One region of the Bacillus sp. C28GYM-DRY-1 genome, then DNA from elsewhere that is predicted to be linked to it. Evidence: riboswitches for the same ligand, from Rfam matches in the RefSeq annotation. Region 1 holds a riboswitch; each other region holds the start of a gene.

Region 1 (8,009 bases):
CATTATTAAAGTTGTGGATAACGGTGAAGGGATTTCTCAGGAAATGCTGGATCATATCTTCCTTCCCTTTGTTACTTCTAAAGAAAAAGGAACCGGTCTCGGGCTTGTCGTATGTAAACGGATCGTTCTGATGTACGGTGGCTCTATTCATATCGAAAGTGAAGTGCGAAGAGGCACAGAGGTGACGATCACCCTCCCCGTATCCGCTTCATAGCCCCCCTGACCGTGTCAGGAGGGTTTTTTTATCTTCGTGACCGGGCCGACTTGCTTGCTGTTCTGCCAGAAGAGAGTATTTTGCTGAAGCGGAACAGCAATTTCAGAAGCAAAAAAACATAAAGAATAGTAAAAAACCCTTTAAACCTTCCGTGGCATCTAAAAACTCCATATTCCCTCTCCCCGTCACTTTTTGCTGAATTTCAATCGCAAAAACGATAACAATGATCACTGTAACGGTATAGATAAAGGACAAGGCTGTCATGCTCCATTTAGAAAGCCTTGAAAACACAGCGTATGTGACGCCGAAAAAGATGATGCCAAAAATGCCGATCACCCAAAAATGCATTTCTTTGTCGGTTAAATGAATGCCAAACATTTCGCATAATGAAATAAAAGCGTCATGAAATTGATTGACCATTTCAGTAATGAGAATCGTCAGTTCTTTCATCAGTTCCCTCTTTCAAAAATTTTTCCAGAAAAAAAGAGCGCTTCTGAAAAGCTCTCTCTTTATATATGCATTTGATAGTGCCACTATTTATTTGCATCATATGCCGGCATAACATCTCTGCGGGGCCACAAGCCTAATTTTTTTACAAGGCCTTGAATCCCTTGAGAATGTTCGTTTTCATGCATGAGCTGGTGATATTCATTTATTAAACAATCCAGCTCCTGACTGTGTCTGATCGTGTCATGCCCTGTAAATCCCTGCTTTCTAGCGGCATCTATCATTAACTTTCTTTTTTCATCAATAGACACCAACAATCTTTCTTGTTCAGAAGAACCGCCCATTCACTTCACCCCTCGCCGCTAAGAAATAGGAAACAAGTTTGGTTGGGTTATTGTGCATTATTACAGATTATACTTTATTTGTAAACATATTTTCATTAAATAAGTTATTTTTTCAGGTATAATAGATATATTGATAGGATTAGAAGAACAATACCCGGGTGAAGAATATTTTAAACACGCTGCCAGGCAAGGAGGTATGCCCGATGAAAAAAAAGAAAGCAATAATGCTTGGAGCGGCAGGCGGAAAAGCGATGTTAAAAAGGAAAAACCGAAAAAAATGTATCCAGTACACCACTATTTTTTTTCAAATGCTTCGCGATTGGAGAAACGGCGACTATCCCCGTTCTCAGGTCAAAACCCTATTTTTTCTAACTGCTGCCATCTTATATATCGCCATGCCGCTCGATATCATTCCAGATGTTATACTCGGTCTTGGAATCATAGACGATGCAGCTGTTTTAGGTTTGATTTGGATGCTGATTAAAAAAGAAATGTCACAGTATGAAAAGTGGCGTTTGCAATAAATAAAAACCCCCGCATCCTGGTCTTACCCCTGTCAAGTAGACAGCCACAAAAAGCCTAAGCAACCAGTGTGTTACGGTATTCTACCGGAGCACACTGGTTTAATTTTTTCTAGAATCGTTCGTGATTATAGAATTGAATGTAATCTTCAATGCTCTTGTGAAGCTCTTCTTCGGTTTGACACGTCGAAAAATATGCATTCTCTGTTTTGAGATGCGAGAAAAACGATTCGATACAGGCATTATCTAGGCAGTTTCCCTTACGCGAATGGCTGCCTTTCAAACCAACGGTTTCGAGTCGCTTTTGATATGCTTTTGCTGTGTATTGGAAGCCTTGGTCAGAATGGAGGATAGCTCCCTGGACGTCCCGTTGGGCTGTCATACTTTCTACTGTCTTCATGACCAATTCAAGATTATTTCGTTTTGACAGCTTCCATGCGACAATCTCATTGTTGTAAAGATCTTGTACGGCAGAAAGGTAATAGAATCGCTGTCCACAAGCAATATAGGTAATATCGGTTACATATAGATGGTTAGGTCGATTGGTTTGAAATTCTCGGTTAAGCCGGTTTGGCAGGACAACCGGTGCCTGTCTTCCAAAATAACGTCGCTTTTTTCGAATGATCGATTGAATGTTCATCTCTTTCATCAATCTGTAAACACGCTTATGGTTGATCCAAAATCCTTCTCTCTTTAAAGCGATGGTAATCCGAGGATAGCCATAGAAAGGGCGTGAGCGGTGAATCGCCATGATGTGTTCTTTTATGATCTGCTCTCTCTGTTGTCTTGCCATTCGAATCCGTTGAGTCTTACACCATTTATAGTACCCCGACCGTGACACTTTGGCGATACACACCAGCCACGTAATCGGATAACGATCCTTCAATTCGTGCACAGCTTCAAATCGTGCTGTCTTCAAAATCCGTCCTCTCCATGCAGATTTGGATAACGCTTTTTTAGGTATTCGACCTGTGCCTTTAAATAATCTCGTTCTTCCTCAACACTTTTAAATGTTGTCTTAGGGCGTCCAATAAAAGGATTGTCTGACTTTGTCTCTTTGCCCCTTTGATCATCTAAAGACTTGCCTTCTCGATAGGTTTTCACCCAATTTTTGAGCTGGGTTGAACTCCGAAGCCCTAATTCTTCAGATAACGTGTTATAACTTTTGTTTCCTTCTTCATACATGTTGACAGCTTTCATCTTGAATTCTTTGGTATAGTGCTGAAAGTGTTGCCCTTTTCTCGCCATAAAAAATCCCCTCCAAGTATAGTGTAACAGCCACTTTTGAAAAGTGGGCTTTTTACACTGTCTACTTAGAGGGGATAATATCACTTCGAACGGGGCTTTTTATTTATTGATTCACGCTGTCTTTTTCATAAATTGGAACCCATCCTTCAGTTGTGACGAAGATTCTTACTGCGACAACTTTGCGATCCTCCTGAAGTGTAAAGTAATGGCGTATATTTTCAGGCACGGAGATTAAATCTCCAGGGTTTAATCGGACATCAAAAAACGTGCCATCCTTGCCCTGAATGACAAAAATGCCGTGTCCGCTTACGATAAAACGGACCTCATCGTCTGTATGGTGATGCTCTCTTTTAAAGTTCTCAAGCAGTTCATCAAGTTTCGGATTGCTGTCTGACAAAGAAATAACATCCTGTGCTTTGTATCCGCGGCGGGCTGAGATATCTTTAATTTCAGTTTCAAAGGTATTAAGGATTTGCTGTTTTTCTTCTTCTGTCAGATCATATTTCTCTGAAAGCTGTTTCGGTAGCTTCGCGATATCCCATTGCTCATAAATAACTTCTTGACTGTCCAGAAAGCTTGCAACTTCCTCTAGATTTTCAATCGTTGTATTTGCCTCATCATGAATACAAATTGTTGCCATTTCAGTTCCTCCTTTTATGTAACCAGCTGGTGCTGGAGTGTTTTCAATTTCAAATGGTAGCTAAACAAAAATTCATATGCTTCAAGTACTCTTTTTGCTTCAAATGCTGTTCTTCCCCAAACGGTAATACCGTGATTTCGGATCAGAACAGCTCCTGAATCTTCTGAAATCTCTTGCGCAAACAGTGCCGCTAGCGTCGGAATATGAGCCGGATTTTCAATGATCGGTATGGTCACTTCTGCATTCTCTTCCCACAGGCCAAGCGCTTTTATGATTTCCTGCCCTTTGAATGTAATTTTCTTTTGATCTCCGTATAGCTCTGAGATCACATTATTGTTTACCGTATGGACATGCAGGCAGCATCCGGCATTGGATTTGTTGTATAAATGTGTGTGCAAAAGCGTTTCCGCTGACGGTTTCAGAGAATGCCCGCTTTCGGCAGGCTCTCCGTTTAGATCCACCAGCAGAAAATCTTCACCCGTTTCTTTTCGTTTATCTTTACCGCTTGCGGTTACGAGAAATGTTAAAGGCTCATCAGAAACCTTAATAGACAGATTGCCGCTAGTCGCCGGAAACCAATCTCTTTCTGCCAATTCCCGCTTTACTTCAGCAAGTTCTCTCCAGCGTTCTTGTTTTGCAGCCATTCCTGTACCTCCGTTACATTCTCAATATCTGTTCTGATCTCATAAAAATCTTCGTACGGGAGATGATTCAGGTTCTGCTCCCGGCATTCGTTTAATAAATAATCCCTTGCAAAACAAAGGTCAGACAGCTTTGCGGCCTCCACATCTGTAACCGAATCACCGATCATAATGATATATTGGTTCGGTTCGGCGAGTTCATGTATCACTGACGGCTTGCAGCACCCGCATTGATTCCTGCAAGTTCCTTGGCAAGAATAAGGCCAGTCAATATGAATATAGTCACTGTCAAATGATGCATGGTTGCAATAAATATGGTCTTTCTCCACAATGCCTTCAAGCAATGGATATACAAAAAAGTCCATCCCTCCGCTTACGATATAAAACGGAAGCTCGTGCTCCTTGACAAACGCTACAAATTCCCGAAATCCTTCTCTGATTTTTGCATCTTCCAATACATAACTTGTAATCTCTTCTTTTAAACGGCTTGGCAGAAGGCCGAACATCCGCCCGACACCTTCCTTAATCGACAGCGTTTTGGATAATACGCCGTCTTTCAATGCCGTCCACTCCGGCGGAGCAAATGTTTTCATGATGCTTATAATGTTGTCGTTCATCGTGATGGTTCCGTCAAAATCACAAATAATTAAAGGCTTTCGAGTCGTCATACAGCTTCAACCTTTCCCCATTTCTCAAGCGCAAGCTTCAGATCTTTGCATTGTTCGGCTTTTTCATCAATCGGCTGGGCTTCTAAAACCGCATCAATAATGGCTCTGAACGCTTTGCCCCCGCCCTGGGCGCCGTTCGGGTGTCCATGTACGCCTCCCCCGGCGTTAATAATATGATCTATACCGAAATCCCGCATTAAAAGTGGAACCATACCGGGGTGAATGCCTGCTGACGGAACGGCAAATGTTTGGTTAAAGGCATCCTCTCTCACACATTCTTCGTGAATTGCCAGCGCAGCTTCTTTTGGAAGCGCAACTGAACCGTATGGAGATGGGAAGAGACTAAAGTCAGCACCGCAATACCGGTTCAATTTTCCGAGCAAAAGAGCGTGAGAAAATCCGTAGAACGGAGAAGACGTAAACGCCCCGCTGACAGCTGGATGTGCCATAATCGGGATTGCGATTTCAGGATCTTCCGCTAGGCTTTGCATGACGTCTAAGCCGTAAGCGAAGACATTAAACAAAAGCGCATCCGCTCCCAATTCGGCGGCGCGTCTCGCTTTATCTTTTAGATCAGCCGTACGTCCAGTTAAATTCACAGCATACAGCGTTTTATGCCCGTTTTGCTCATACGTTTCTTTCAATATTTGCTTTCCTTCTGTAATTCTTGTTTCAAAAGGTGCCAGACCTGTCTCAAAGAAAATTTCATCGTCCTTAATCAAATCAACTCCGCCAAGCGCCTGCTGTCTGAGCTGTTCTTTAATATCACTCAGGTCCCTTCCGATAACCCCTTTAAATATGCTCATTAATAGCGGTCTCTCAAACTCTCCCAGCAGCTTCCGGATGCCATATACGCCAAACTTCGGTCCCGGCAGTGTGCGCTTAAACGCGTCAGAGAAGTGAAGATCGAGTAATTTGATTTTTCCGTCCAGCGACAGCTTCCCAAACACTGTTGTCAGCATAGCCGGAATATCCTGAGAGAAATTGATGTCAGGATAGGCAATTGTGATCACCGCTTGTTTTCCTGTCGCAGGAGTCCCCTCTCTTTCCTCTACCTTTATCACCCGTCCCTTGTGCTTTTGCATTTGCTCCTGTTTTACAAGGGGCAGATCAGTCCAGGAGCCTACTGTTAATCCTGTTGCGATTTGTTCCGCTTTTTTCTCTGTATCCGCTCCCGGTTCGGTCAGGAGATATGTTGCTAATAACTCACCCATGCCAGAGCTCCTTTCATTTCATCCATATAAAAAAACCTCTTCAAACAGCAATCGCGTCTAAAGAGGTTTCGTTTCTCGTCCGAATCTTATCTCTCAGCCGCCAGCTGCAAGAATTAGCACCGTGCTTTATAAGTCGGTTGCCGGGCTTCATCGGGCTCGTCCCTCTGCCTACTCTTGATAAGAAAATATAGATTTTATAAATTATTTTGAATTATCCCATCGTTATCAGATCTTGTCAATGCTTTTTTGGGTAAACAGGTTCAGTTTCCCAATTCGATAAGCGGCTTCTTTGAGTCTTTCTTCGCTTGTCAGCAGTCCGACTCTGACGTAGCCCTCGCCATATTCACCGAAGCCGTTTCCAGCCGCAACCGCCACATTCGCTTTTTCCAGCAAAAGGTCTGAGAACTGTTCGGAAGTATAGCCTTCAGGCACAGGCAGCCATGCAAAAAATGAACCTGCCGGAGCTGTCACATCCCAGCCAATTTCCCGGCATGCCGCAATCCAAGCGTTTCGCCTGCTCTCATACCGGGCATTTTGCTCCGCCACACACGTCTGATCAGCTAGCAGTGCCGACGCTGCAGCCTCCTGAGTCGCTCTGAAAAGACTGACAAACATATGGTCTTGATAAAGATTGATTGCTTCAATGACCGAAGCGTTACCGACAGCAAAGCCGACCCGCCATCCTGCCATGTTATACGTTTTTGACAGCGTATAAATTTCAATTCCGATATCTTTCGCACCTTTAGTCTGCAAAAAGCTTAACGGCTTGCAGCCGTCAAATCCTACAGCGCCGTAAGCAAAATCGTGAACAACACAGATCCCGTGTTCCTTTGCAAAATTCACGGTTTCTTCAAAAAACTCGGCAGTAGCAACAGCTCCGGTCGGATTATTCGGATAATTTAAATACATCAATTTCGCCTGATCTCTCACTTCAGCAGAGATGCTGCTGTAATCAGGAAGAAACGCCCTGTCCTTTACGAGCGGCATCATTTCCATCTTCGCTTTCGCGAGTGTGACACCTGACCAGTAATCAGGATAGCCCGGATCCGGAACTAAAATCGTATCACCTGGATTCAACAGGCATTGCGGGAGCTCGACCAGACCGGATTTTCCGCCGAATAATACAGCGACTTCAGTCTCCGGGTCAAGATCAATGCCGTATTCTCGTTTATAAAATGCTGCTGCGGCTGATTTCAGTCTGTATGAGCCGCGAAAAGACGAATATTTATGATTTTCAGGATCAACAACGGCTCGTTTCATTTCCTCGACGATATGTTCCGGAGTCGGCTGATCAGGGTTTCCCTGTCCGAGATTGATAACGTCATGTCCTTCTGAGAGCTTTCGGTTCACTTTTTGCACCAAAGAAGCGAAGAATTGCTTTGGCAATTCCTGCAATACATGAGACTGTTCAAATTTCATCTATTCTCACCTTCTAAAAAAATCTTGAAATGATAGTCCATCATCATATATGGTTAAATGAAAAAAGTAAAGAAAAATTTGGGGTGTTTAAAAGATGAAATGGACGATATCTTGTCTTCAATTTGATATTTCATACGGTAAACCTTCGGAAAATATAAAAAAGGCTGAATTTTTGATTGAGAAAGAAAGCAAACATGCAGATGTTCTTGTTCTTCCTGAATTATGGACGACTGGATATGACTTGGCCAACCTTGATAAGCTCGCTGATGAAGACGGGAATTCTGCTCAGAGGTGGCTGCAAAAAACCGCAAAAAAACATGGGGTTCATATTGTCGCAGGATCTATTGCTGTCAGAAAGGATTCTGATGTTTATAATACAATGTACATCGCGGATAAGGAAGGACAAATCATTAAAGAGTACAGAAAAGTCCATCTTTTTCAGCTGATGGATGAGCATGTGTATTTATCAGCCGGTTCCGAAGACGGATACTTTGAGCTTGATGGTGTCAAAAGCTCAGGACTGATCTGTTATGATATTCGTTTTCCGGAATGGATCAGAAAACATACGACTAAAGGCGCTAACATGCTGTTCATTTCTGCGGAATGGCCTCTGCCCCGTCTTGATCATTGGAGAAGCCTGCTTATTGCCCGGG
Region 2 (8,009 bases), on a different contig from region 1:
TGTTTTTCCGCAGCCGCTTGGGCCGAGAAATGAGATGAAATCACCTTTTTCGGCATTGAAATGAATATCCCGTACGGCCGTCGTTTTTTCTTTAACAGAAAAATAAGTATGGGTTACATGGTCGACATGTAAGAAAGACATAGATGGCGCCTCCTATTTTTCCGAGGTGACTTTTTCGGCAATTTGTTTATTTACAAGCTGATTGTATGGAATATGTTTCGGCAATTCTCCCGATTGATCCATAATGGTTTGGAGCAGCTCCCATTCTTTTTCGTTGAGAAGAGGGTCTGGCGAATACGAATGCTGTTTTTTATATCGTTCAATGGATGTTTCAATGACTTCTGGATCGGTATCATCAAATTCATCTTTAATGGCGTCTGTGATTTCTTTCGCCGAGTGTTTTCCCACCCACTGCTGCGCCTTATAGATAGCTCTTGTAAACTTGACGGCTGTGTCTTCATGTTTTTTCAGATAGCTTTGTTTTGCTATAAAAGTCGTGTAAGGAACCTGGCCTGATTGTTCTCCGAACGAAGCCACGATATGGCCGATGCCTTTTTTCTCAAAGAGAGAAGCTTGAGGTTCAAAGAGCTGCACATACTCGCCTGTTCCAGAAGCAAATGCATTGGCGATATTGGCGAAATCTATGTTCTGGATGAGGTCAATATCCTTGTGCGGGTCAATCTTATGGTTGTTCAGAACAAACTCGCCGACCATTTGCGGCATGCCGCCTTTTCTTTGGCCGAGAAACGTTTTTCCTTTTAGCTGATCCCATTCGAACTTTTCAACATCTTCTCTCGCGACGAGAAAGGTTCCGTCTGTCTGAGTCAGCTGGGCGAAATTAATGACAGGATCTTTAGCCCCTTGCGCTTCGACATAAATAGATGTTTCTGCCCCGACAAGTGCGATGTCTGAGCCGTTTGAAAGAAGCGATGTCATGGTTTTGTCGCCGCCCCAGGTCGTATTTACATCGACATCAAGCCCTTCTTCCTTGAAAAATCCTTTAGACTCAGCAACATATAAAGGCGCGTAAAAAATTGAATGGGTCACTTCGGATACTTTGACTTTGGTGAGCGTTTCCTCCTGCTTGCAAGCCGCTAGGGCGATCATCAGAAATATACTGCCGACACAGGCGCAGCCCAGCCTTAACCATTTGTTCACATAGACAACCTCCTTATTTAGCATCAAGTTAATATCCTTTTTTGCTTTACATATCGTATGATGGGTATAAAAATGTGTGAATGCCTAATCAGGTTCTCAGGATGTAATTTTGGAGTAAGGAAAGCATATAATAAAAGGAGGCGGATGCTATGATTGTTGAGAAAAGAAGATTTCCGTCGCCAAGCCAGCATGTGCGTCTGTATACGATCTGCTATCTTTCGAATGGCTTACGGGTAAAGGGGCTTCTGGCTGAACCGGCGGCACCGGGACAATATGACGGATTTTTATATTTGCGTGGCGGGATTAAAAACGTGGGCATGGTTCGGCCGGGCCGAATCATCCAGTTTGCGTCCCAAGGGTTTGTTGTGTTTGCTCCTTTTTACAGAGGAAATCAAGGGGGCGAGGGGAATGAAGACTTTGCAGGAGAAGACAGGGAGGATGCTTTTTCCGCTTTTCACCTGCTTCAGCAACATCCGAATGTCAAGAAGGACAGAATACATATCTTCGGTTTTTCCCGCGGCGGCATTATGGGAATGCTCACTGCGATTGAAATGGGCCGGCATGCTGCTTCATTTGTTTCCTGGGGAGGCGTCAGCGATATGATCCTTACATATGAGGAGCGGCAGGATTTGCGGCGAATGATGAAAAGAGTCATCGGCGGAACACCGAAAAAGGTGCCTGAGGAATACAAATGGAGAACACCGTTTGACCAACTAAACAAAATTCAGGCACCCGTGCTATTAATCCATGGAGAAAAAGACGAAAACGTTTCGATTCAGCATTCCTATTTGCTTGAAGAAAAGCTAAAACAGCTGCATAAGCCAGTGGAGACATGGTACTATAGTACATTCACACATTATTTCCCGCCAAAAGAAAACCGGCGTATCGTGCGGCAGCTCACGCAATGGATGAAAAACCGCTGACGGTGAAATATGTTATGATAAAGCAAAAAGAGAACGAAAGGGGATTTCACGTTGGGAATGCCTGTTGAATTTAATACACTGATTGTGACAAAAGGAAAAGAAGTTCGCATAGATGAAAATATATTCACGTTAGAGAAAGACGGATACCGTGTGTATCCGATGGAGATTCCGATGGATGTGCGCAAAACAAAGTTCGGCGAAAAGTCAGGCACAGCTGAAGTGCAGAAACTTCAATGGGAAGGCGGCCGGACCATTATTACGTACAAGCTGACTTCTTTGCATTCTGTCAATTAAAACAAGCCAAGAGCGTAATTGCTCTTGGCTTTTGCTTTTTAAACGAGAGGGCCGCCTGCCAGTGCAATGGCATCTGTATGCGCGAACTTTTTAAAATTTTCTTTGAATTCATTTGCGAGATAGACAGCCTTTTCTCTGTATTCTTTCTTGTTGCTCCACGTGTTTTCAGGCTGAAGGATTTGATCAGGAACGCCAGGAACATGGACCGGTATATGCAGGCCAAAAATATCGTCAGTCATCGTATCTGTATCCTCTAATTTGCGTTCAATCGCTGCTTTGACCATTGCTCTAGTGTAAGAAAGCTTCATGCGTTCGCCTGTACCGTAGCCGCCGCCGGTCCAGCCGGTATTAACTAAGAAAACGTCTGCACCGTGTTCATCGATTTTTTTGCCGAGCATTTCAGCATAGACGTGAGCAGGAAGCGGCAGGAACGGTGAGCCGAAGCATGTGGAAAACGTCGTCTCAGGAGATGTCACACCGCGTTCGGTTCCGGCTAGCTTGCTCGTATAACCGCTCAAGAAATGATACATCGCCTGCTCCTTCGTCAGTTTGCTGATCGGGGGCAGGACTCCGAATGCATCAGCCGTCAAAAATACAATTGTTGACGGGTGGCCTGCCATGCTTGGTGTCATGATGTTGTCAATCATATGAATCGGGTAAGCCGCACGCGTATTTTCGGTATAGAAGGAATCATCATAATTGGCTTCTCGTGTATCTTCATCAACAACAACATTTTCGAGAACAGCCCCAAAGCGGATCGCGTTAAAGATCTGAGGCTCCTTTTCTTCGCTTAAATGAATGCACTTGGCGTAGCATCCGCCTTCAATATTAAAGACGCCTGTGTCAGACCATCCGTGTTCATCATCGCCGATCAGTTTGCGGTCAGCATCGGCTGAAAGAGTGGTCTTGCCTGTTCCAGACAATCCGAAGAAAAGGGCAACATCGCCTTTTTCACCGACATTGGCAGAGCAATGCATAGATAAAATATCTCTTTCAGGGAGCAGGAAATTCATAATGGAGAAGATGGACTTCTTCATTTCTCCGGCATACTCTGTTCCGCCAATTAAAATCGTCCGTTTTTCGAAAGAAACAATAATAAAGGTTTCGGAATGGGTGCCGTCTGTTTTTGGATCCGCTTTGAACTTCGGAGCAGAAAGAATGGTAAAAGGCTGTTCAACTGTTTTCTTATCATTGCCTTCCGGGCGGATAAACAGCTGTCTGGCAAATAAATTGTGCCATGCGAACTCATTTACGACGGTGATCGGCAGTCTGTATTTTTCATCTGCGCCGGCAAATCCTTCAAAAACAAACAACTCATCTCGCTGTTTCAGATAGCTGACGACTTTCGTGTACAGCCGCTCGAACGCTTCTTCTGAAATCGGCTGATTCACCGTTCCCCAATCGATCTTATTCTTCGTGCTTTCTTCCTCCACGATAAATTTGTCTTTAGGAGAGCGTCCTGTATAAGCGCCTGTTGTCGCCCGAACAGCACCCGTAGAAGTTAACATCCCTTCGTTCCGGGAGAGTACTTTTTCTGTAAGCTGTGCTGCTGATAAATTATGACGCACATTTGGGCTTGTTAATAAGGCTTGTAAATCAGCGGTTAAATCAACTGAGTTCATATATGAAACCTTCCTTTACCGTTTTTTGTGTTTTACTAATTGTGAATTAGTATAACATATATTTTCAAATAGTCTATACTATTTAACGTTTTTTGTGTGTGCGTTTTCCAATGTTTTCCCTCAATACAGGCGCCTATTTCTTCTGAATCATATTGACATTGCAAACCCTTTTACGATAAGATATTTCATTGAGCGGATACTCTTATCCCGAGCTGGCGGAGGGACAGGCCCTATGAAGCCCAGCAACCGGTTTCTCTGTTATTTATTATGTGAACTGTGTGAGACAACCAAGGTGCTAACCTGTTGCAAGGTTGTATGATTCCTTGAGCGATAAGAGTGAAAGGCACAAAGACCAAACCCTTTCCTCGATGGAAAAGGTTTTTTTATTTCATAAATATGCCAATTAACATTCTCTAATATAACGTTACATTGTATAAGAGGGAGCGAGTTCCGTATCATATATACAAGGTCTTTCGGGAGGCCTTGTGCAGGAGGAAGCAAATCATGAGTGAAAATCGTCGTTTATTTACATCAGAATCTGTTACGGAGGGGCATCCGGATAAAATCTGTGACCAGATTTCTGACAGCATTTTAGATGAAATACTAAAGAAAGACCCTAACGCGCGTGTTGCTTGTGAAACGTCTGTGACAACTGGATTGGTTCTTGTCAGCGGAGAGATCACAACATCTACGTATGTTGACATTCCGAAAACGGTTCGTCAAACCATTAAAGAAATCGGATACACACGTGCGAAATACGGATTTGATGCGGAAACTTGTGCAGTTTTAACATCAATTGACGAGCAGTCTGCCGATATCGCGATGGGTGTAGACCAGGCGCTTGAAGCCCGTGAAGGCACAATGAGCGACGAAGAAATTGAAGCGATTGGTGCGGGTGACCAAGGTTTAATGTTCGGTTACGCGTGCAACGAAACGAAAGAGCTTATGCCTCTTCCAATTTCACTTGCTCATAAATTGGCCCGCCGCCTGAGTGAAGTCCGTAAAGAAGATATTCTTCCGTACCTTCGTCCTGACGGCAAAACACAGGTAACGGTTGAGTATGATGAAAATAACAAACCTATCCGCATTGATGCGATTGTTATTTCAACTCAGCATCACCCTGAAATTACGCTTGAGCAAATCCAGCGCAACATTAAAGAACATGTGATCAATCCGGTTGTTCCTGAAGAGCTGATTGATGAAGAAACAAAATATTTCATCAACCCTACGGGACGTTTCGTTATCGGAGGCCCTCAAGGGGATGCGGGACTTACAGGACGCAAAATCATTGTTGATACGTACGGCGGCTATGCACGCCACGGCGGAGGCGCGTTCTCTGGTAAGGATGCAACGAAGGTAGACCGTTCTGCAGCTTATGCAGCGAGATACGTTGCGAAAAACATCGTTGCGGCTGAGCTTGCTGATTCCTGCGAAGTACAGCTTGCTTACGCGATTGGTGTTGCACAACCTGTATCAATCTCAATCAACACATTCGGTTCCGGAAAAGCTTCTGAGGAAAAACTGATTGAAGTTGTCCGCAATAACTTTGATTTACGACCTGCCGGCATTATCAAAATGCTTGATTTACGCCGTCCGATCTACAAACAAACTGCTGCGTACGGCCACTTTGGACGCCACGATGTTGATCTTCCGTGGGAACGTACAGACAAGGCGGAGCAGCTGCGTAAAGAAGCGTTAGGAGAATAATTTTATAGCCGCTTACTGGTTAAGCGGCTTTCCCTTTTTTATGTTGTATTCATGTTTATTTTTTTACATAACCGTGAAACCAAATACTATTCCCAGCGTCTATAAATAGGGGTTCAATGATGACAATTTTAATTATGGAGGCAATACTATGTGTGGATTTGTCGGGGTTTTTAACAAGCATCCGTTAGCTCAAACCGCTGATCAAGAAGAACTAATCAAACAAATGAACCAAATGATCGTTCACCGCGGTCCTGACAGTGATGGATATTTCCATGATGAGCACGTTGGATTCGGATTCAGACGGCTCAGCATTATTGATGTAGAAAATGGCGGACAGCCTTTATCATATGAAGATGAAACATATTGGATTATCTTTAACGGAGAAATCTATAACTATATTGAACTGAGAGAAGAACTTGAAGCAAAGGGGTACACATTCAACACGGATTCGGACACAGAGGTTCTTCTTGCGACATACCGTCACTATAAAGAAGAAGCGGCGTCCAAACTCCGCGGTATGTTTGCCTTTCTGATTTGGAATAAAAACGATCATGTGCTTTATGGAGCAAGAGATCCATTCGGCATTAAACCGTTGTACTACACAACGATCAATGATCAGGTTTATTTTGCCTCAGAGAGAAAAAGTTTAATGGTCGCTCAAAATGATATTGAAATAGATAAAGAGGCATTGCAGCAATACATGTCTTTCCAATTCGTTCCTGAACCAAGCACGCTTGATGCCGATGTGAAAAAAGTGGAACCGGGTTCACAGTTCACAATCCGCCCGGACGGTGATATTACATTTAAAACGTATTTCAAAGCAAACTTTAAGCCAGTTCAAACTGAAGAAGACAAGCTTGTAAAAGAAGTGAGAGACGCGATCTACGATTCTGTAAACGTTCATATGAGAAGTGACGTTCCTGTCGGTTCATTCCTGTCTGGCGGAATTGATTCTTCCTTTATTGTATCCGTTGCAAAAGAATTTCATCCAAGCTTAAAAACATTCTCTGTCGGATTTGAACAGCAGGGCTTTAGTGAAGTCGATGTAGCGAAAGAAACTGCAGCGGCACTTGGCATTGAAAATATCAGCAAAGTCATTTCGCCTGAGGAATACATGAACGAGCTTCCGAAGATCGTATGGCATTTTGATGATCCGCTTGCAGATCCGGCAGCGATTCCTTTGTATTTTGTTGCAAAAGAAGCGAAAAAACATGTAACGGTTGCTTTATCAGGGGAAGGTGCGGATGAGCTCTTCGGCGGATATAACATTTACCGTGAGCCGCTTTCGCTTAAACCGTTTGAACGCATTCCGTCAGGCCTGAAAAAGATGCTGCTGCACGTTGCAGCTGTTATGCCTGAAGGCATGAGAGGAAAGAGCCTGCTTGAGCGCGGCTGTACTCCGCTTCAAGATCGTTATATCGGTAACGCGAAAATTTTCGAAGAATCTGTCAAAAAACAGCTGCTGAAGCATTATGATCCGAATCTTTCATATCGTGATGTGACAAAGACTTACTTTACAGAAAGCAGCTCATACAGCGATATCAACAAAATGCAGTATGTCGATATCCACACTTGGATGCGCGGCGATATTTTGTTAAAAGCGGATAAAATGACGATGGCGAATTCTTTGGAATTGCGTGTGCCGTTCTTGGATAAAGTCGTATTTGACGTCGCTTCTAAAATTCCTGATGAGCTGAAAACGAAGAATGGCACAACGAAGTATCTTCTTCGCAAAGCCGCTGAAGGAATTGTGCCTGAGCACGTATTAAACCGCAAAAAGCTTGGTTTCCCTGTACCGATCCGTCATTGGCTGAAAAACGAAATGAACGAATGGGTGCGGAACATTATTCAGGAAAGCCAAACGGATGCTTATATCCACAAGGATTATGTTCTTCAACTCCTTGAAGACCATTGTGCGGACAAGGCTGATAACAGCCGGAAAATCTGGACTGTACTGATCTTTATGATCTGGCACAGCATCAATATCGAAAAACGGTACATGCCTGAAGAGCTGAGCCATCAGCCTAAAGAAGTCATCTTTGTGTAACAAGCAACAAGGCTTTCGATTAATCGAAAGCCTTGTTATTATCCTTTTATTTCTTCATCATCATTGATTTACCCAATCCACACGGAAAATTCAGAAAAATGATTTATTGATATTTTTTTCTAGGGGAGAAGAAAGCATGCAAAAACAAAAACAAGAGCTGCACCGCGGACTCGAAGAAAGGCATATTTCTTTAATGTCTTTAGGAGCTGCCATAGGGGTGGGATTGTTTCTCGGCTCCGCATCAGCTATTCAATTAGC
Region 3 (8,009 bases), on a different contig from region 1:
TCATATTTGCAGGCTATCCGATATAGGTTTTCAGCCTTTTCACGCCATATTATGCCGAATACGTGTAGCAGCTGTAAAATCAATCTGCCGGTTGACGTTTTCTTTTCCACTATTCGCTATACTTAATGCAGAAAGGATTTGGTGTCATGGCGATGAGCCCCTATATTTTGATTGTATTTATTTTTATTATTTTATCTATGTACCGGGAAAGAACGGTAAAACCCGTGAAATTGCTGATCATTCCGCTGCTGCTCTTATGGGGCGTATCAGCTTCATTTCGGCCGGCGTATTTTCAGTCTGTTTTACACGTGGCGATCAGCGGCATCTTATTACTGATCGGGCTGGCGTGCGGGTTTGGCATTGGGAAGATGGTACACGTAAGGATTCATCCGGAGACCGGAAAGGTCACTTCACGCGGTTCCCTTGGAAGTGTTATTCTCATTCTAGTGATACTTTCTTTGCGCATGGCTGCGAGAACATGGCTGCCTGAGAGCAACGAGATTTTTATTGCCATTATTCATTCTATGTTCTTCATTCCCCTCGGCACCTTCACAGCCCGCAACATCATGCTTTACAAAGCATACAGACGGCTGGCCGCTGGCAAAGTATCCATTCAATAACTGAAAGAAGGACCAGCATGAACCGACAATCTCCGGCTCGGCACTACAAGAAGCTAGTGCTCAGCCTTATTCTCATTTTGAATTGCATACAATTTTTATCTCATCCAACCAAAGCTGACCCCATTTTGTTAGTGTTTGTGTTTGCGGTGTATCTAGCATTCATTTGGATCACTCCCTTTGTAGCATCCGCTGCTGTCAATTTGGGCATATTCTTCGGTCTTTGGCTCCTGACCGTTTTTCTTTGGGCTGTTTCCGGCCAAAACCAGGGAGCCGCCTATTTTTTGATTGTGTTTTTAATGATTTATGCGGCCTTCAGGCTCCCTTCACGGCTTTCCTTTATATTTACAGCATGTTTAATTGGAGGCAATATATTATTACTATCATCACTTGAAGGCAGCTTAAATTCCATCATTGGCAACATCACTATCATGATCGGACTCTACGTCTTTTTCTCCTCCATGCGTTTTAGGCGGGAGGCGAGGAGAGAGGCTGAGCGAAATCATGCTGAATTAGCGAAAATGCATGTGCAGCTGGAGCAGGCACATGCAGAACTTCAAAAAGCGCATGCTGAGCTGCAGGAGGCTTCTGTCCTTTCTTTAAGGTACGCGGTCCTTGAAGAGCGTACAAGAATTGCCCGAGACATTCATGACAGCATCGGGCATGAGCTGACTTCTGTAATTGTTCAGCTTCAATCTCTTCCCTATATCCTGAAAAGCAGCAAGGAGGATTCTGAAAAAGTCATTCAAAATGTACTGGCTATTGCCAGAGAGTGTCTTCAGGAAGTACGGTCTGTCGTTCACCAAATGGGCCGAAGTGAATCGATGGTTAGCCTTACCGCTTTGCGGGGGCTTATCCATCAAGTGGAGGAACGAAGCGGATTGCACGTTTCTTTTGACACTTCCTCCCTATCAGAAGAGTCTTGGCCTCAAAACGTAAGCGAAACGATCTACCGCATCTTGCAAGAAGCGCTGACCAATATCATCCGTCACGCTCACGCTTCCCATGCGGCTGCCGTCATTTCTAACGACGAAACCCACCTCTATGTCACAATCACCGATGACGGACATTTCACCGGCAATCTTACTTGCGGATTTGGAATGACAGGAATGAAAAAGCGCGCTGAAAAAGCAGGTGGTTCCCTTTCTTTCAGCGCCGTACAGCCGAGCGGCTTGCAAATTGAACTGGCATTGCCGCTTACGACAACGAATAAGGAGCAAAAAGATGAACAAAGATAAAATACGCGTCGCACTTGCCGATGATCAGCCGCTTGTGCGTGAAGGCTTCCGCTATGTCATCAACGCACAACCGGATATGGCCGTATCTGGTGAGACAGGCGACGGGCACGGCATTATTGCACTGGCAAAGCAAACAAAACCCAACGTCATCCTGATGGATGTCCAAATGCCACATTGCTCAGGTATCGAAGCGGCCAAAGACATTATGTCCGCCCTTCCGGATACAAAGATCGTCATTCTAACTACCTTTGATACCGAAGAATATGTATTTGAAGGCATTCGAGCGGGCGCAGTCGGCTATCTGCTGAAAGATACGCTTCCAGAAGAATTGATTGACGCCATTCGCGCCGCGGCCAGAGGAGAAGCGATTTTCCGCACAGCGACAGCTGCTAAAATTATCAGTGACACATTTCGCACGAAGCAACAAACTCAAGCCGAAGAACTGGCAGATCCGTTTACAAAAAGAGAGCTCGAGGTTCTTCAGCAAATGGCCTATGGGTTGAGAAATGAAGACATTGGTGAAAAGCTTTTCGTCAGCGAAAGCACTGTGAAAACTCACGTGCACCGCATCCTGCAAAAATGCAATGCCCAAGATCGGACACAGGCAGTCGTTTTTGCGATTCGAAACGGTATTGTGCAATAGAAAACTCGCATCCTGTCATGATAAAATAAGAGAAAGGAGATGATTGGAAATGAAAGAAGAGATTATTGAACGGTTTACTACATATGTAAAAGTCGACACGCAGTCCGACGAATCCGTCGACACCTGCCCTTCCACACCCGGCCAATTGACACTAGGAAACATGCTCGTTGATGAATTGAACTCCATTGGCATGCAGGATGTAGCCATTGATGAAAACGGCTATGTCATGGCGACTCTTCCCTCCAATACTGAAAAAGACGTGCCGACTATCGGCTTTCTCGCTCACGTCGATACTGCCACAGACTTTACCGGCAAAAACGTGAATCCGCAAATCATTGAAAACTACGATGGAAAAGACATTGTGCTTAATGAACAGCTGCAGGTGATCCTGTCGCCTGATCAATTCCCTGAACTGCCCGGCTATAAGGGCCATACTCTCATTACCACAGACGGCACAACCCTTCTCGGCGCAGACAATAAGGCCGGTATCGCCGAAATCATGACAGCCATGGATTACCTTATCAAACACCCTGAAATCAAACATGGTACCATCAAAGTCGCTTTTACGCCTGATGAAGAAATCGGAAGAGGGCCGCACAAATTTGATGTGAAACGATTCAATGCGTCCTTTGCCTACACAGTTGACGGCGGCCCGCTCGGCGAACTAGAATACGAAAGCTTCAATGCAGCTGCCGCAAAAATCACAATCAAAGGCAACAACGTACATCCCGGAACGGCAAAAGGGAAAATGATCAACTCTGCGAAAATCGCAATGAAGCTGAACAGCCTGCTGCCGGCAGACGAAGCGCCTGAATATACAGAAGGGTACGAAGGCTTCTACCACTTGCTGTCGATTCAAGGAGATGTAGAGGAAACAAAACTCCACTACATTATCAGAGACTTTGACAAAGGCAACTTCCAAAGCAGAAAAGAAACAATGAAGCGTGTCGTTGAAGAACTTCAAAACGAATACGGGCAAGATCGGATTCAGCTTGATATGAACGATCAATACTACAATATGAGAGAGAAAATTGAACCTGTGATCGAAATTGTCCACATTGCCAAGCAAGCGATGGAAAACCTCGGCATCGAACCGAAGATTTCTCCAATCCGCGGGGGCACGGACGGATCCCAGCTGTCCTACATGGGACTCCCTACGCCAAACATCTTTACCGGCGGGGAAAACTTTCACGGCAAATTTGAATACATCTCAGCCGATAACATGGTGAAAGCCGTAAATGTCATCGTCGAGATTGTAAAACTGTTTGAAGAACAGGCATAATACCAAGAGCCAGTCCTAAAAAGGACTGGTTTTTTTGTGTAAATATGAAACATTTTGAATACTTCCTCCGTAAAACAAGTATCAACAGTTGAGGAGGAAAAAATGACAAAACATGCTATAGCTGCAAAAAGTCTATTGAAAAAATGGATAAGGAGCAGGCCGCTTAACATACAAAAGAAATCGAGCCCATTTCAAAAAATCAGAAAAATGTTCAAACGCTTCTTCTAATCAATCTTCCAAGTCCACAAAACCACAATCTGCATACCCTCGTACCGCCCAAATGCTCCGAAATTTGGGTTTTTTGTGTTTAATTCCGCAAAATAGGGTATAAACCAAACAAGAAAGAAAACAACAACCTAAAACAGGTAATTTGAATTATTAATTTTTAGGTTAAAAGTAATATAAAAGATTTTATTTTATCGTCGATAGTAACTATAGAACCAATCATCAACCAGAACTAACACCCTGTTGTAAGACTATTTTCAGGTCAACAGGTTAGACTGTTTTTGAGGGGCAGTTATTTATTTTTTATTGATTTAGAATTTTTTGAATACTTTTTGGCTTTTTATCCGTACAATAGATAATACCAAAACTTTTTTTGGGAGGTATGTAAAATGATCCTATTTATTATCATCGCATTATGTGGCTATCTTCTTTTTTCTTTCAGCAAGGACAATCGCCGTAAACCGCAAAAGACAAGCCCTCTGCCAGCAGCTGCACCTCATCACAACAACCTAATCGACCTTGACGCGATCCGCCAAAAACGCCGGATGCATCTTTCCTAATCCTATAATTTAACGAAAAGGCTGCTGAATGATGCAGCCTTTTTCAATTTAGAAACATTTATCACTCAGGAAAACAACCAGCGGGTTTCTGATTACTAGATTTGGAACTTGAAACTTTCTTGCCGCCAGTCCGTAACTTCTTACAAAACAAATCTAAAAGGAGACTTCAGCAATGATCGAATTATTTATGAAACAGAAAATGTTCTCTTTTAAAGATGAATTTCACATTTATGACCGAGATGAACAAGAGGCTTTCAAGGTCGAGGGCCGATTCTTTTCGTTAGGGGACTCGCTACAAATGACAGATTCATCCGGTAAAACACTCGTTTCCATAGAACAAAAAACAATGTCTGTTCTGCCGCGATACAAGATTTCCATTGGCGGGGAAACAGCTTGTGAGGTGGCGAAGAAACTAACGTTTTTCAAACCGAAATTTGAAATTTCCCAGCTCAACTGGGAAATTGACGGCGACTTGTGGAAGGATGAATTTCAACTGACGGACGGGGAGAATGTCCGTATGTCAGTGAGCAAAAAGTGGCTCAGCTGGGGTGATTCCTATCATTTACAGATTGCAAAAGAGGAAGATGTGCTGATCTGTACAGCCATTGCTATCGTGCTTGATATGGTATTATATAACGACGAAGATGAGAGCATTTTCTAAAAAAGTGTTGACAATTGATCAAAAAGTAATAATATTAAGATAATTGAAATTCGAATATGAAGATATACCTTATCAAGAGAGGTGGAGGGACTGGCCCTATGATACCCGGCAACCGCTGTTTCAAACAGAATGGTGCTAAATCCTTTAGAACATTGTGTTCTTGCAGATGAGGCGGAGATTTGATATTCAAGCTCTTCCTTACACAAAGGGAGAGCTTTTTTATGCTCACCCCATTGCAGAAAAGAGGCGAATGACTTGGCTCAACAAACAAATGTTGCAGGACAAATAACAGAAAAACAACGCAAAGCTCCTTTCCGTGCCGATCATGTCGGCAGTTTACTGAGATCTGCTCCAATAAAAGAAGCCCGGCAAAAAAAAGCGGCCGGCGAGATCACTGCAGATCAGCTTCGTGATATCGAAAATCAAGAAATCACCCTCATTGTAGAAAAACAAAAAGAAATCGGTCTCGATGTGGTAACAGATGGGGAATTCCGCCGATCTTGGTGGCATTACGATTTCCTGGAAGGCCTTGACGGTGTGGAAGCGTTCATCCCGGCTGAAGGGATTCAATTCCATCATGCGAAAACAAAAGCACGGAGCATCAAAGTGACGGGTAAACTCGATTTTACGAGCCACCCAGCGCTTGCCGATTATCAATTTTTACATGAGATCGTCGGCGACGCGACACCAAAATTGACGATTCCGAGCCCGAATATGCTGTTTTTCGGTGAAAAGGCGGATAAAGAGATTTATGACGACCAAGAGGAATATTTTCATGATCTGGCCCAAACGTACAAAAAAGCAATTAAAGCCTTCTATGATGCTGGATGCCGCTATCTTCAGCTTGATGATACGTCATGGTCTCTCTTCTTTGAGGAAAAAGGCAGAGAGGTCGTCCGGGCACTTGGCGGTGATCCAGAAACATTGCCTGCCTTATTCGCCAAAACGATTAACGATGCAGTGGCAGACCGCCCTGATGATTTAGCAATCACAATGCACATTTGCCGCGGCAACTTCAAGTCGACTTGGGCGGCATCAGGAGGCTATGACGCTGTAGCGGAAACAATTTTGGACGGCTTGAATCTGGATGGGCTGTTCTTAGAATACGATGATGACCGCTCAGGACATTTTGATCCGCTCCGTTTCGTAAAACGCAAGGATCTGCGCATTGTGCTCGGCTTAATTACATCCAAATACGGCGATCTGGAAAATCCTGAGGATGTGAAGCGCCGCATCAATGAAGCGGCGCGCTTTGTCAGCCTTGACCAGCTGTGCCTCAGCCCGCAGTGCGGTTTCGCCTCTACGGAAGAAGGCAATCTGTTGACAGAAGAGCAGCAATGGGCGAAGCTGCGCCACGTCATCGACATCGCCAACGATGTGTGGAGATAATCTATCATTGACAGAAACAGAAAATGTGTGAATAATAGATACTATCAGAAAATTTCATAAAATGGTTTTCCTTATTAAGAGAGGTGGAGGGACTGGCCCTGCGATACCCGGCAACCGCTGTTTAACAGAATGGTGCTAAATCCTTTAGAGCATTGATTGCTCTTGAAGATAAGGTTGAGATTGTCACACAAGCTCTTCCTTATCCAAAGGATGAGCTTTTTTATATTCGAAATAGAAAGAAGGAATGGACAACATGCCACAACAAACAACACACACAGAACAAAAAGCACGACAAAGAAAAAAGCCGCCGTTTCGCGCGGATCAAGTTGGAAGCCTGCTGAGATCTGAGCCCGTTAAAAAAGCGCGGCTGCAAAAAGCGGCCGGCGAGATTACAGCTGAGCAGCTTCGCCAAATCGAAAACGATGAAATCATCCGCATTGTGGAAAAACAGAAGGAAACCGGCCTGAACGTCGTGACAGACGGGGAATTCCGCAGAGCATGGTGGCATTTTGATTTTCTGGAAAATCTGGATGGGGTTGAGCCGTTTATTCCTGAGCAGGGCATTCAATTCCATAATGTACAGACAAAAGCACGAGGCATTAAAGTCACCGGTGATATCGACTTTTCAACTCATCCAATGCTTGAAGATTACTCATTTCTCCATAGCATTGCCGGTGACGCGACGCCAAAGATGACGATCCCAAGCCCAAATATGCTGTTTTTCCGCGGAAAGCTGGAAAAGGATGCATACAAAAACGACTATCACCTTTTCCAGCACGATGTATCCAAAGCATATAAAAAAGCGATTCAAGCGTTTTATGACAGAGGCTGCCGCTACCTCCAGCTTGATGATACGGCATGGGCTGTTTTCTTATCTGAAAAAGGCTTAAAACAGATCGAGGCGTTCGGAACAACGCCTGACGAGCTTCGCCAGCTGTTTGCGAAATCGATTAACGACGCGATTGCAGACCGTCCTGATGACCTGACGGTAACCATGCATATTTGCCGCGGCAACTTCCAGTCCACTTGGACAGCAGAAGGCGGCTATGACGCAGCAGCCGAAACCATTTTTGACGGCTTGAACCTGGACGGCCTTTTCTTAGAGTATGATGATTCACGCTCAGGCGGATTTGAACCGCTCCGTTATGTAAAGCGCTCTGATCTTCAGCTTGTCCTTGGCTTAGTGACATCTAAATTCGGTAAGCTTGAACATCCGGACGACGTGAAACGCCGTATCGAAGAAGCGTCCCGTTATGTGAGCTTAGACCAGCTTTGTCTCAGCCCTCAATGCGGATTCGCTTCAACTGAGGAAGGCAACAAGCTGACTGAAGAACAGCAATGGGCGAAGCTCCGCCATGTGGTTGAGATCGCTAACGATGTTTGGAAATAAGCAA
Region 4 (8,009 bases), on a different contig from region 1:
AAAAGGCGCCGGAATATTATATGAGCATGGGCCACACGGCCGAGCAGGTCGCGAAAAAATTCGGTGTCTCCCGCGAGGATCAGGATGCGTTTGCCGTTCGCAGCCACCAGAACGCGGCCAAAGCCCTTGCAGAGGGAAAGTTTAAAGATGAGATTGTTCCAGTTGAAGTGACCGTGACAGAAATCGGAGAAAACCATAAGCCTCAGGAAAAAACGTTTGTGTTTTCTCAGGATGAAGGTGTGCGTCCGCAAACGACGACAGACATCTTAGCGACATTGCGCCCGGCTTTTTCCATTGACGGAACGGTTACGGCGGGCAATTCCTCGCAGACGAGTGACGGAGCGGCGGCAGTTATGCTGATGGACCGGGAAAAAGCTGATGCACTGGGCTTGGCGCCGCTTGTGAAATTCCGCTCCTTTGCAGTAGGCGGTGTGCCGCCGGAAGTGATGGGCATCGGACCGGTGGAAGCCATTCCGCGTGCCTTGAAGCTTGCCGGGCTACAATTGCAGGACATCGGCTTGTTTGAACTGAACGAAGCTTTTGCATCACAGGCCATTCAAGTGATAAGGGAACTGGGAATTGATGAAGAAAAAGTGAATGTCAACGGGGGCGCAATTGCGCTTGGTCATCCGCTTGGTTGTACGGGTACAAAGCTTACACTCTCACTGATTCATGAAATGAAACGGAGAAACGAGCAATTTGGAGTCGTCACAATGTGTATCGGCGGCGGGATGGGAGCGGCCGGTGTATTTGAATTATGCTAAAGGGGGAAAAACAAATGGCAAAAAAAACGGCTGAAGTACAAAAGGGCGGCGGTTTCTTAATCGAGGATGTCACATGCGATCAAATGTATACACCGGAGGATTTCACTGACGAGCATAAAATGATCGCGAAAACAACAGAGGACTACATTGAGCAGGATGTTCTTCCTCATATAGATGCTATCGAAAACCATCAATTCGAGCATTCCGTCAGGCTGTTGAAGAAAGCAGGCGACCTTGGGCTGCTTGGCGCTGATGTGCCTGAGGAATACGGAGGGCTAGGCCTTGATAAAATCAGCTCGGCACTCATCACTGAGAAATTTTCGCTTGCGGGAAGCTTTTCACTTTCTTATGGGGCGCATGTCGGCATTGGCTCCTTACCGATCGTTTTTTTCGGATCAGAAGAACAAAAGAAAACATATTTGCCGGGACTCGCTTCAGGCGAAAAGATCGCTGCCTATGCACTGACTGAGCCTGGCTCTGGCTCTGATGCGCTTGGGGCAAAAACAACAGCCGTGCTAAATGAAGCAGGAACGCATTACGTGTTAACCGGGGAAAAACAGTGGATTACCAACTCTGCCTTTGCTGATGTATTTGTCGTTTACGCGAAAGTGGATGGCGACAAGTTCTCGGCTTTTATTGTAGAAAAAGATTTCCCTGGTGTATCCACGGGTCCGGAAGAAAAGAAAATGGGAATCAAAGGATCATCGACAAGAACGCTCATTTTAGACCAGGCTGAAGTGCCAAAAGAAAACCTGCTTGGAGAAATCGGCAAAGGGCATCATATCGCCTTTAATATTTTAAACATCGGCCGCTACAAGCTGGCGGTTGGAACAATCGGTGCATCTAAACGGGTAATCGAGCTGTCTGCGGCATACGCAAATCAGCGTCGCCAATTTAAAACCCCGATTGCTAGCTTTTCGCTGACCCAGGAAAAAATTGCGACAATGGCATCAAGGCTGTACGCGATGGAAAGCTCTGTGTACAGAACTGTTGGGCTGTTTGAAGACAATATGAGCCAGTTTACTGCCGAAGATCTTAAGGACGGCCGGCAAATTGCCAAGTCAATTGCCGAATATGCCATCGAATGCTCTCTCAATAAGGTCTTTGGCTCTGAAACGCTTGATTATATCGTAGATGAGGGCGTGCAGATTCATGGAGGCTACGGTTTTATGCAGGAGTACGAAGTAGAAAGAGCCTACAGGGATTCAAGGATCAATCGAATATTTGAAGGCACAAACGAAATCAACCGGTTAATCGTGCCAAGCACCTTTCTGAAAAAAGCGCTCAAAGGCGAACTGCCTCTATTTGAAAAAGCACAGTCGCTGCAGGAAGAACTCATGATGCTTATGCCAGAAGAGCCTGGCAGCGGCGTATTAGAGCAGGAGAAATATATCGTCAAGCAAGCCAAAAAAATCGCGCTGTTCGCTGCCGGTCTCGCTGCGCAAAAATACGGAAAAGCCATCGATCGCGAACAAGAAATCCTCGTCAACGTCGCGGATATCGTCAGCAATGTGTACGCAATGGAATCAGCCGTGCTCAGAACGGAAAAGGCCATTGCCGCGCAAGGCGCAGAAAAAGCGGCGCAAAAGGTGCTGTATACTGAAATTTTCGTTCAAGAAGCCTTTAACGAAATTGAAGCGCACGCGAAGGAATCCCTCATCGCAATGGAAGAAGGAGATTCGCTTCGCATGATGCTTTCCGCTCTGCGCAAGCTCACGCGTGTCACACCTAAAAACGTCATTCAGAAAAAACGCGAAGCGGCAGCGGGCGTTTTTGAGGCTGAAAAATATATTGTCTGATTGCCTGAGAGCTCCGCATGCGCGGAGCTTTTTTTAAAAAGCACTGTTTTAGGTTTTTAAAACAAACTGTGTTAAAATAACCTCGATTATTTTATTGAGGGGGAAGAAGATGTCGTTAACTTTTTACTGGTACCCTAAATGCGGAACGTGCCGCAAAGCAAAGAAATGGCTTGAAGAGCATGGGAAAGAAATAAACGAAATACATATTGCAGAGCAGCCTCCAACTAAAGAAGAACTCAAAGCGCTTTATGAAAAAAGCGGGCTGGATCTCAAGAAATTTTTCAACACGAGCGGCATGAAATACCGCGAGCTGAATCTCAAGGAAAAGCTGTATCACATGTCGGAGGACGAGCAGCTTGAACTGCTGGCTTCAGACGGTATGCTGATTAAACGCCCGCTTACAACAGACGGCGAAAAAGTGACAGTCGGATTTAAAGAAGACCAATTTGAAGAAAACTGGGCTTAATGTAATTTTTTTTTGAAAAGTATGTTATCTTCTTATTGTAGTGCTGTAAAAAATGGAGGGATTCAATTGAGCATACCTAAAGATTTGCGTTACTCAGGAGAACACGAGTGGGTAAAAGTTGAAGGAGAAAAAGCCAGAATCGGAATTACGCATTTTGCCCAGTCTGAGCTAGGCGACATCGTGTTTGTCGAACTTCCTGAAGTTGGCGCTGAAATCAAAGCGGACGAGCCATTCGGCAGCGTTGAATCCGTTAAAACGGTATCTGAGCTTTATGCACCGATTAACGGAACTGTTGTGGAAGTAAACGAAGATCTTGATGACAGTCCGGAATTCGTCAATGAATCTCCGTACGAAAAAGCATGGATGATCGTCGTGGAGCCGTCTGACGCTTCTGAAATTGAAAAACTGATGACACCAGAGCAGTACGAAGAGATGACACAAGAAGACTAAAACAGGATAGCTGCAAAGGCAATTGGACACGCTAACGTTATGGGAGGTGTCCAATATGGCTTTCAGCAAACAAAAGCTCGATGTCACCAATGATGTGACAGGCCGCTTTCAAAATGGCCGGCTCTCGTTATATCATGAAAATGAGATGATCGGCCAAATGATAAGCATGAATGAATATGAGCTTAAGTCCGGTTATTCCTTTGAAAATGAGAAATTTTATAAGACAGCTGATGTGGTCTCAGGAAACGACGAAAAATACGTGGATTGTGACTACGAAAACGGCTGGTGTTAATGTTGGCGGTGAATTTCACTGCCTTCTTTTACAATCTGAACGTTTCAAATTATGACGCGGCAGGTGAAGAAGATGAAGATGGATGAGCTGGAAAAGGTTATGATTGTCGAAGGGAAAACAGATAAAGAGAAAATTGAAAGCGTCCTGAATGAACCAGTGCGCATTATCTGCACCAACGGAACAATCAGCCAGCTGAAGCTTGAGGAATTGGCTGACGAGCTTTACGATAAAGACGTCTATATATTAGTTGATGCTGATGAATCAGGCGAGAAATTAAGAAAACAGCTGAAAAGAGAATTTAACGAAGCCTGCCATCTATATATCGACAGAGCCTATAAGGAAGTAGCGTCTGCGCCCAGGCACCATGTCGCCTCTGTATTGCTGCGCGCGAATTTAAATGTCCATACTATTTTTCTTGAAAGAAAATCCCGAGGTGTATAGCATGAAAGAACTCCAAGAACATGAGCTTGAGCACATTGCTGATGATGTGTATCTCCTTTATTTATATACTCCGTTTTGCGGCACCTGCCAGCTTGCAAGCAAAATGCTGACAGTGGTGAAAGAAATGCTGCCTGATGTCGCCTTCTATAAAAACAATGTCAATTACTCTCCGACATTCGCAAAAGCGTATCAAATTGAAAGCGTTCCTTGTTTTCTGCTGTTTAAAGGCGGAAAAGTGGTTGAAAGAGGATATGCTTTTCATTCTGTTTCTTATTTATATGAGCTGATTAAACAAAAATCATCTTCCGCATCCCATTTATGACATATTTCTCTGTCCAATCCAATGAAATTGTCGTTCGTTTTATAAAGGGGTTCGTGCGCCAAAAAGAGAAATGTGTATGTATGACCAACAAATAGGAGGTTGTACATATGGAGAAAGCGGAAGTTTTAGAAGATGAGTATCAGCATCTGTTTTTAAAACCCCTTTTGAACGCTTCAACATTGCTTATTACCTTCCAAGGAGAAACAGAAGCCTTAACCGTCTCAATAAACGAACAGGGAGAAATGAAAAAAATTTCTTCGCCCCAAACGTCCAACCTGACCTTTTACGGAAACCAAGCAGAAATCATTCATTTATTGCACGGAGACATTTCCCTTCAATACCTGATTCAGAGCGGAAGCCTGAAAGTGAAGGGGTCATTCAGAGCCCTGTTAAAACTAGAAGCCATTCTCTGGCTGACAAACGGATTTTTCCAGAGAATTTTAAAGAATTAAAAAATAAGAAATTATTATAATAGTAAAAGTTGACATCATTTATTTTATTGACATGTAATCATGCGCCATGCTATTCTACATTAAGAATTTCCGGACGAAAAAGACTATATATTTCTCTTATCAAGAGAGGTGGAGGGAAGTGCCCTATGAAGCCCGGCAACCATCAACGCTGTTGAAATGGTGCCAATTCACACGAAGCGGTCTGCTTTGAAAGATGAGAGGAAGGCATTTTATATAAGCCTTTCTGCTCAAGTGTGCAGAAAGGCTTTTCTTTTGCAGAAAAACCCGGAAGATTTCTTAGAATAGTGTTAAGGCAGGTGATTGCTTTGATCAATCTTCAAGATGTTTCAAAAGTTTATAAGTCGAAACACGGAGATGTCAATGCTGTCCAAAATGTCTCGCTTTCTATTAAAAAAGGTGAGATTTTTGGAATTATAGGATATAGCGGAGCTGGTAAAAGTTCCTTAATCCGTCTGCTGAACGGACTTGAGAAACCAACCTCAGGCACCGTGGAAGTGGCGGGAACGAAGATTAATGAAGTAAACGGACGCGATTTAAGAAAAGCGCGCCATGACATCAGTATGATTTTCCAGCACTTCAATTTGCTCTGGTCGCGAACTGTCAGAGATAACATCATGTTTCCTTTAGAAATTGCCGGGGTGAAAAAAAGCGAGCGGATCAAGCGTGCCAATGAACTGATTAAACTGGTAGGTTTAGAAGGAAAAGAGAGATCTTACCCGTCTCAGCTGAGCGGCGGGCAAAAGCAACGTGTCGGAATCGCCAGAGCGCTTGCCAACAATCCGAAGGTTCTCCTTTGTGATGAAGCGACATCAGCTTTAGATCCGCAAACAACAGACTCAATCTTGGATCTTTTGTCCGATATTAATGAAAGACTCGGTTTGACGATTGTGCTGATCACACACGAAATGCACGTCATCCGCAAAATCTGCAACAGAGTCGCTGTCATGGAAAACGGAAAGGTTGTGGAAGAAGGCGAAGTTCTTGATGTCTTCAAAAATCCGAAGGAAGACATGACAAAACGATTTGTTCAGCAGGTGACAGAGCCGGAAGAAACGAAAGAAACGCTTCAGCACCTTCTAGATGAAACAGCATCAGGAAAAACGGTACAGCTCACATTTGTCGGTGATTCGGCTGAACAGCCTCTGATTACAGAGATGATCAGAAACTTCAATGTTAGCGTCAATATTCTGCAAGGGAAAATCTCGCAGACGAAGGATGGCGCTTACGGTTCCCTGTTCATCCATATTGATGGAGACGAGGAAGAAGTGCAAAACGTGATCCGGTTCATTAATGACAAACAGGTAAAAGCAGAGGTGATCACGAATGTTTGAAAAATACTTCCCGAACGTTGATTTAACTGAGTTATGGAACGCGACATATGAAACACTTTATATGACGCTGATTTCTTTACTGTTTGCTTTTGTCATCGGGGTGATCCTCGGCTTGCTGCTCTTCCTGACAAGCAAAGGGAGCCTTTGGCAAAATAAAGCGGTCAACTCTGTGATTGCGGCCGTTGTCAACGTATTCAGATCGATTCCATTCCTTATTTTAATTATTTTGCTGTTAGGGTTTACGAAGTTCTTAGTCGGTACGATCTTAGGGCCAAACGCCGCATTGCCGGCGCTGGTGATCGGCTCGGCACCGTTTTACGCGCGTCTTGCAGAAATCGCATTGCGCGAGGTGGATAAAGGTGTGATTGAAGCCGCTAAATCAATGGGCGCTAAGACGTCTACGATTATTTTTAAAGTCCTGCTTCCGGAGTCTATGCCGGCTCTTATTTCTGGTATCACGGTTACGGCCATTGCTTTGATTGGCTCAACGGCAATTGCCGGAGCCATCGGTTCAGGCGGCCTTGGAAACCTTGCGTACGTAGAAGGATATCAGTCTAATAATGCTGATGTTACCTTCGTTGCCACTGTGTTTATTTTAATCATCGTCTTTATTATTCAAATCATTGGTGATGTAATCACAAATATGATAGACAAACGATAAGGGAGGATTTACATTGAAAAAGCTATTTTTTGGTGCATTACTGCTTGTATTTGCAGGGGTTATGGCTGCCTGCGGTTCAAATAACGGCGCTGAATCCGGCAAGAAAGAAATTGTGGTTGCAGCGACAAAAACACCGCACGCGGAAATTTTAAAAGAAGCTGAACCATTGTTAAAAGAAAAAGGCTACACGCTGAAAGTGAAAGTGCTTAGTGATTACAAGATGTACAACAAAGCTTTAGCTGATAAAGAAGTGGATGCGAACTTCTTCCAGCACATTCCTTACCTTGAGCAAGAAATGAAAGAAAACACTGATTACAAACTTGTGAATGCCGGAGCTGTTCACTTAGAGCCATTCGGTATTTACTCTAAAAAATACAAATCACTGAAGGACCTTCCAAACGGTGCGACAATTATCCTGACAAACAACGTCGCTGAACAAGGCCGTATGCTTGCACTGCTTGAAAACGCAGGATTAATCACACTTGATTCTAAAGTGGAAACAGTTGACGCAACATTGAAAGACATTAAGAAAAACCCGAAAAACCTTGAATTCAAGAAAGTAGCGCCTGAATTAACGGCAAAAGCATATGATAACAAAGAAGGAGACGCGGTCTTCATTAATGTAAACTATGCGATCCAAAATAAATTAAATCCTAAAAAAGACGCGATTGAAGTAGAATCCACGAAAAACAACCCATACGCTAACATCATTGCGGTAAGAAAAGGCGAAGAAGATTCTGCAAAAATCAAAGCGCTGATGGAAGTTCTTCATTCTAAAGAGATCAAAGACTTCATCGAGAAAAAATATGACGGAGCTGTGCTTCCTGTATCTGAATAAGACTGAAACCCCGGATGAGAAATCCGGGGTTTTTTTCGGGTATTTTCCTAAAAGCTGTTCATAATAAAAAGGAATGTTAAACAGATGGAGGGATTTTCTTTGAATCAAGACAGAGGAAGCATGCAGGACGCGCTAAAACAATATAAATTAGGTTTAGGCACATTTGAACAAA

Evidence for each region. Region 1 has a riboswitch for S-adenosylmethionine ahead of mtnW (2,3-diketo-5-methylthiopentyl-1-phosphate enolase). Riboswitches for the same ligand answer to the same signal wherever they lie in the genome.
Region 2: it holds a riboswitch for S-adenosylmethionine, as region 1 does, so the genes downstream of both, metK (methionine adenosyltransferase) here and mtnW (2,3-diketo-5-methylthiopentyl-1-phosphate enolase) in region 1, are expected to answer to the same signal.
Region 3: it holds a riboswitch for S-adenosylmethionine, as region 1 does, so the genes downstream of both, Q3W56_RS14710 (5-methyltetrahydropteroyltriglutamate--homocysteine S-methyltransferase) here and mtnW (2,3-diketo-5-methylthiopentyl-1-phosphate enolase) in region 1, are expected to answer to the same signal.
Region 4: it holds a riboswitch for S-adenosylmethionine, as region 1 does, so the genes downstream of both, metN (methionine ABC transporter ATP-binding protein MetN) here and mtnW (2,3-diketo-5-methylthiopentyl-1-phosphate enolase) in region 1, are expected to answer to the same signal.

What each region holds. Positions count from the first base shown of each region.
Region 1 covers NZ_JAUMKF010000016.1:25,985-33,993, reverse strand. Annotated here, with positions in the region: gene kinD (sporulation kinase KinD) at 1-214, shown strand, start outside; partial or broken gene Q3W56_RS14980 (hypothetical protein) at 243-664, opposite strand; gene spo0E (aspartyl-phosphate phosphatase Spo0E) at 748-1,005, opposite strand; gene Q3W56_RS14970 (YkvA family protein) at 1,209-1,529, shown strand; one part of gene Q3W56_RS14965 (IS3 family transposase) at 1,639-2,474, opposite strand; one part of gene Q3W56_RS14965 (IS3 family transposase) at 2,474-2,774, opposite strand; gene mtnD (acireductone dioxygenase) at 2,878-3,414, opposite strand; gene Q3W56_RS14955 (methylthioribulose 1-phosphate dehydratase) at 3,429-4,058, opposite strand; gene mtnX (2-hydroxy-3-keto-5-methylthiopentenyl-1-phosphate phosphatase) at 4,016-4,723, opposite strand; gene mtnW (2,3-diketo-5-methylthiopentyl-1-phosphate enolase) at 4,720-5,937, opposite strand; SAM riboswitch class I at 6,021-6,121, opposite strand; gene mtnE (methionine-glutamine aminotransferase) at 6,163-7,356, opposite strand; gene Q3W56_RS14935 (carbon-nitrogen family hydrolase) at 7,451-8,009, shown strand, end outside.
Region 2 covers NZ_JAUMKF010000009.1:123,056-131,064, reverse strand. Annotated here, with positions in the region: gene Q3W56_RS10865 (ABC transporter ATP-binding protein) at 1-141, opposite strand, end outside; gene Q3W56_RS10860 (ABC transporter substrate-binding protein) at 154-1,158, opposite strand; gene Q3W56_RS10855 (alpha/beta hydrolase family protein) at 1,308-2,081, shown strand; gene Q3W56_RS10850 (DUF2584 domain-containing protein) at 2,133-2,375, shown strand; gene pckA (phosphoenolpyruvate carboxykinase (ATP)) at 2,414-3,997, opposite strand; SAM riboswitch class I at 4,197-4,334, shown strand; gene metK (methionine adenosyltransferase) at 4,502-5,704, shown strand; gene asnB (asparagine synthase (glutamine-hydrolyzing)) at 5,853-7,751, shown strand; gene alaP (alanine permease AlaP) at 7,888-8,009, shown strand, end outside.
Region 3 covers NZ_JAUMKF010000015.1:55,002-63,010, forward strand. Annotated here, with positions in the region: gene Q3W56_RS14675 (DUF1453 domain-containing protein) at 147-620, shown strand; gene Q3W56_RS14680 (sensor histidine kinase) at 638-1,855, shown strand; gene yxjL (two-component system response regulator YxJL) at 1,842-2,498, shown strand; gene pepT (peptidase T) at 2,548-3,780, shown strand; partial or broken gene Q3W56_RS14695 (hypothetical protein) at 4,287-4,565, shown strand; gene Q3W56_RS14700 (LURP-one-related/scramblase family protein) at 4,738-5,226, shown strand; SAM riboswitch class I at 5,293-5,399, shown strand; gene Q3W56_RS14705 (5-methyltetrahydropteroyltriglutamate--homocysteine S-methyltransferase) at 5,482-6,615, shown strand; SAM riboswitch class I at 6,684-6,790, shown strand; gene Q3W56_RS14710 (5-methyltetrahydropteroyltriglutamate--homocysteine S-methyltransferase) at 6,869-8,005, shown strand.
Region 4 covers NZ_JAUMKF010000005.1:48,932-56,940, forward strand. Annotated here, with positions in the region: gene Q3W56_RS06835 (acetyl-CoA C-acetyltransferase) at 1-764, shown strand, start outside; gene fadE (acyl-CoA dehydrogenase FadE) at 779-2,563, shown strand; gene Q3W56_RS06845 (arsenate reductase family protein) at 2,673-3,029, shown strand; gene gcvH (glycine cleavage system protein GcvH) at 3,096-3,479, shown strand; gene Q3W56_RS06855 (YusG family protein) at 3,535-3,771, shown strand; gene Q3W56_RS06860 (toprim domain-containing protein) at 3,850-4,212, shown strand; gene Q3W56_RS06865 (thioredoxin family protein) at 4,214-4,534, shown strand; gene Q3W56_RS06870 (SCP2 sterol-binding domain-containing protein) at 4,642-4,986, shown strand; SAM riboswitch class I at 5,101-5,207, shown strand; gene metN (methionine ABC transporter ATP-binding protein MetN) at 5,313-6,338, shown strand; gene metP (methionine ABC transporter permease MetP) at 6,331-6,999, shown strand; gene metQ (methionine ABC transporter substrate-binding lipoprotein MetQ) at 7,013-7,837, shown strand; gene Q3W56_RS06890 (carboxymuconolactone decarboxylase family protein) at 7,922-8,009, shown strand, end outside.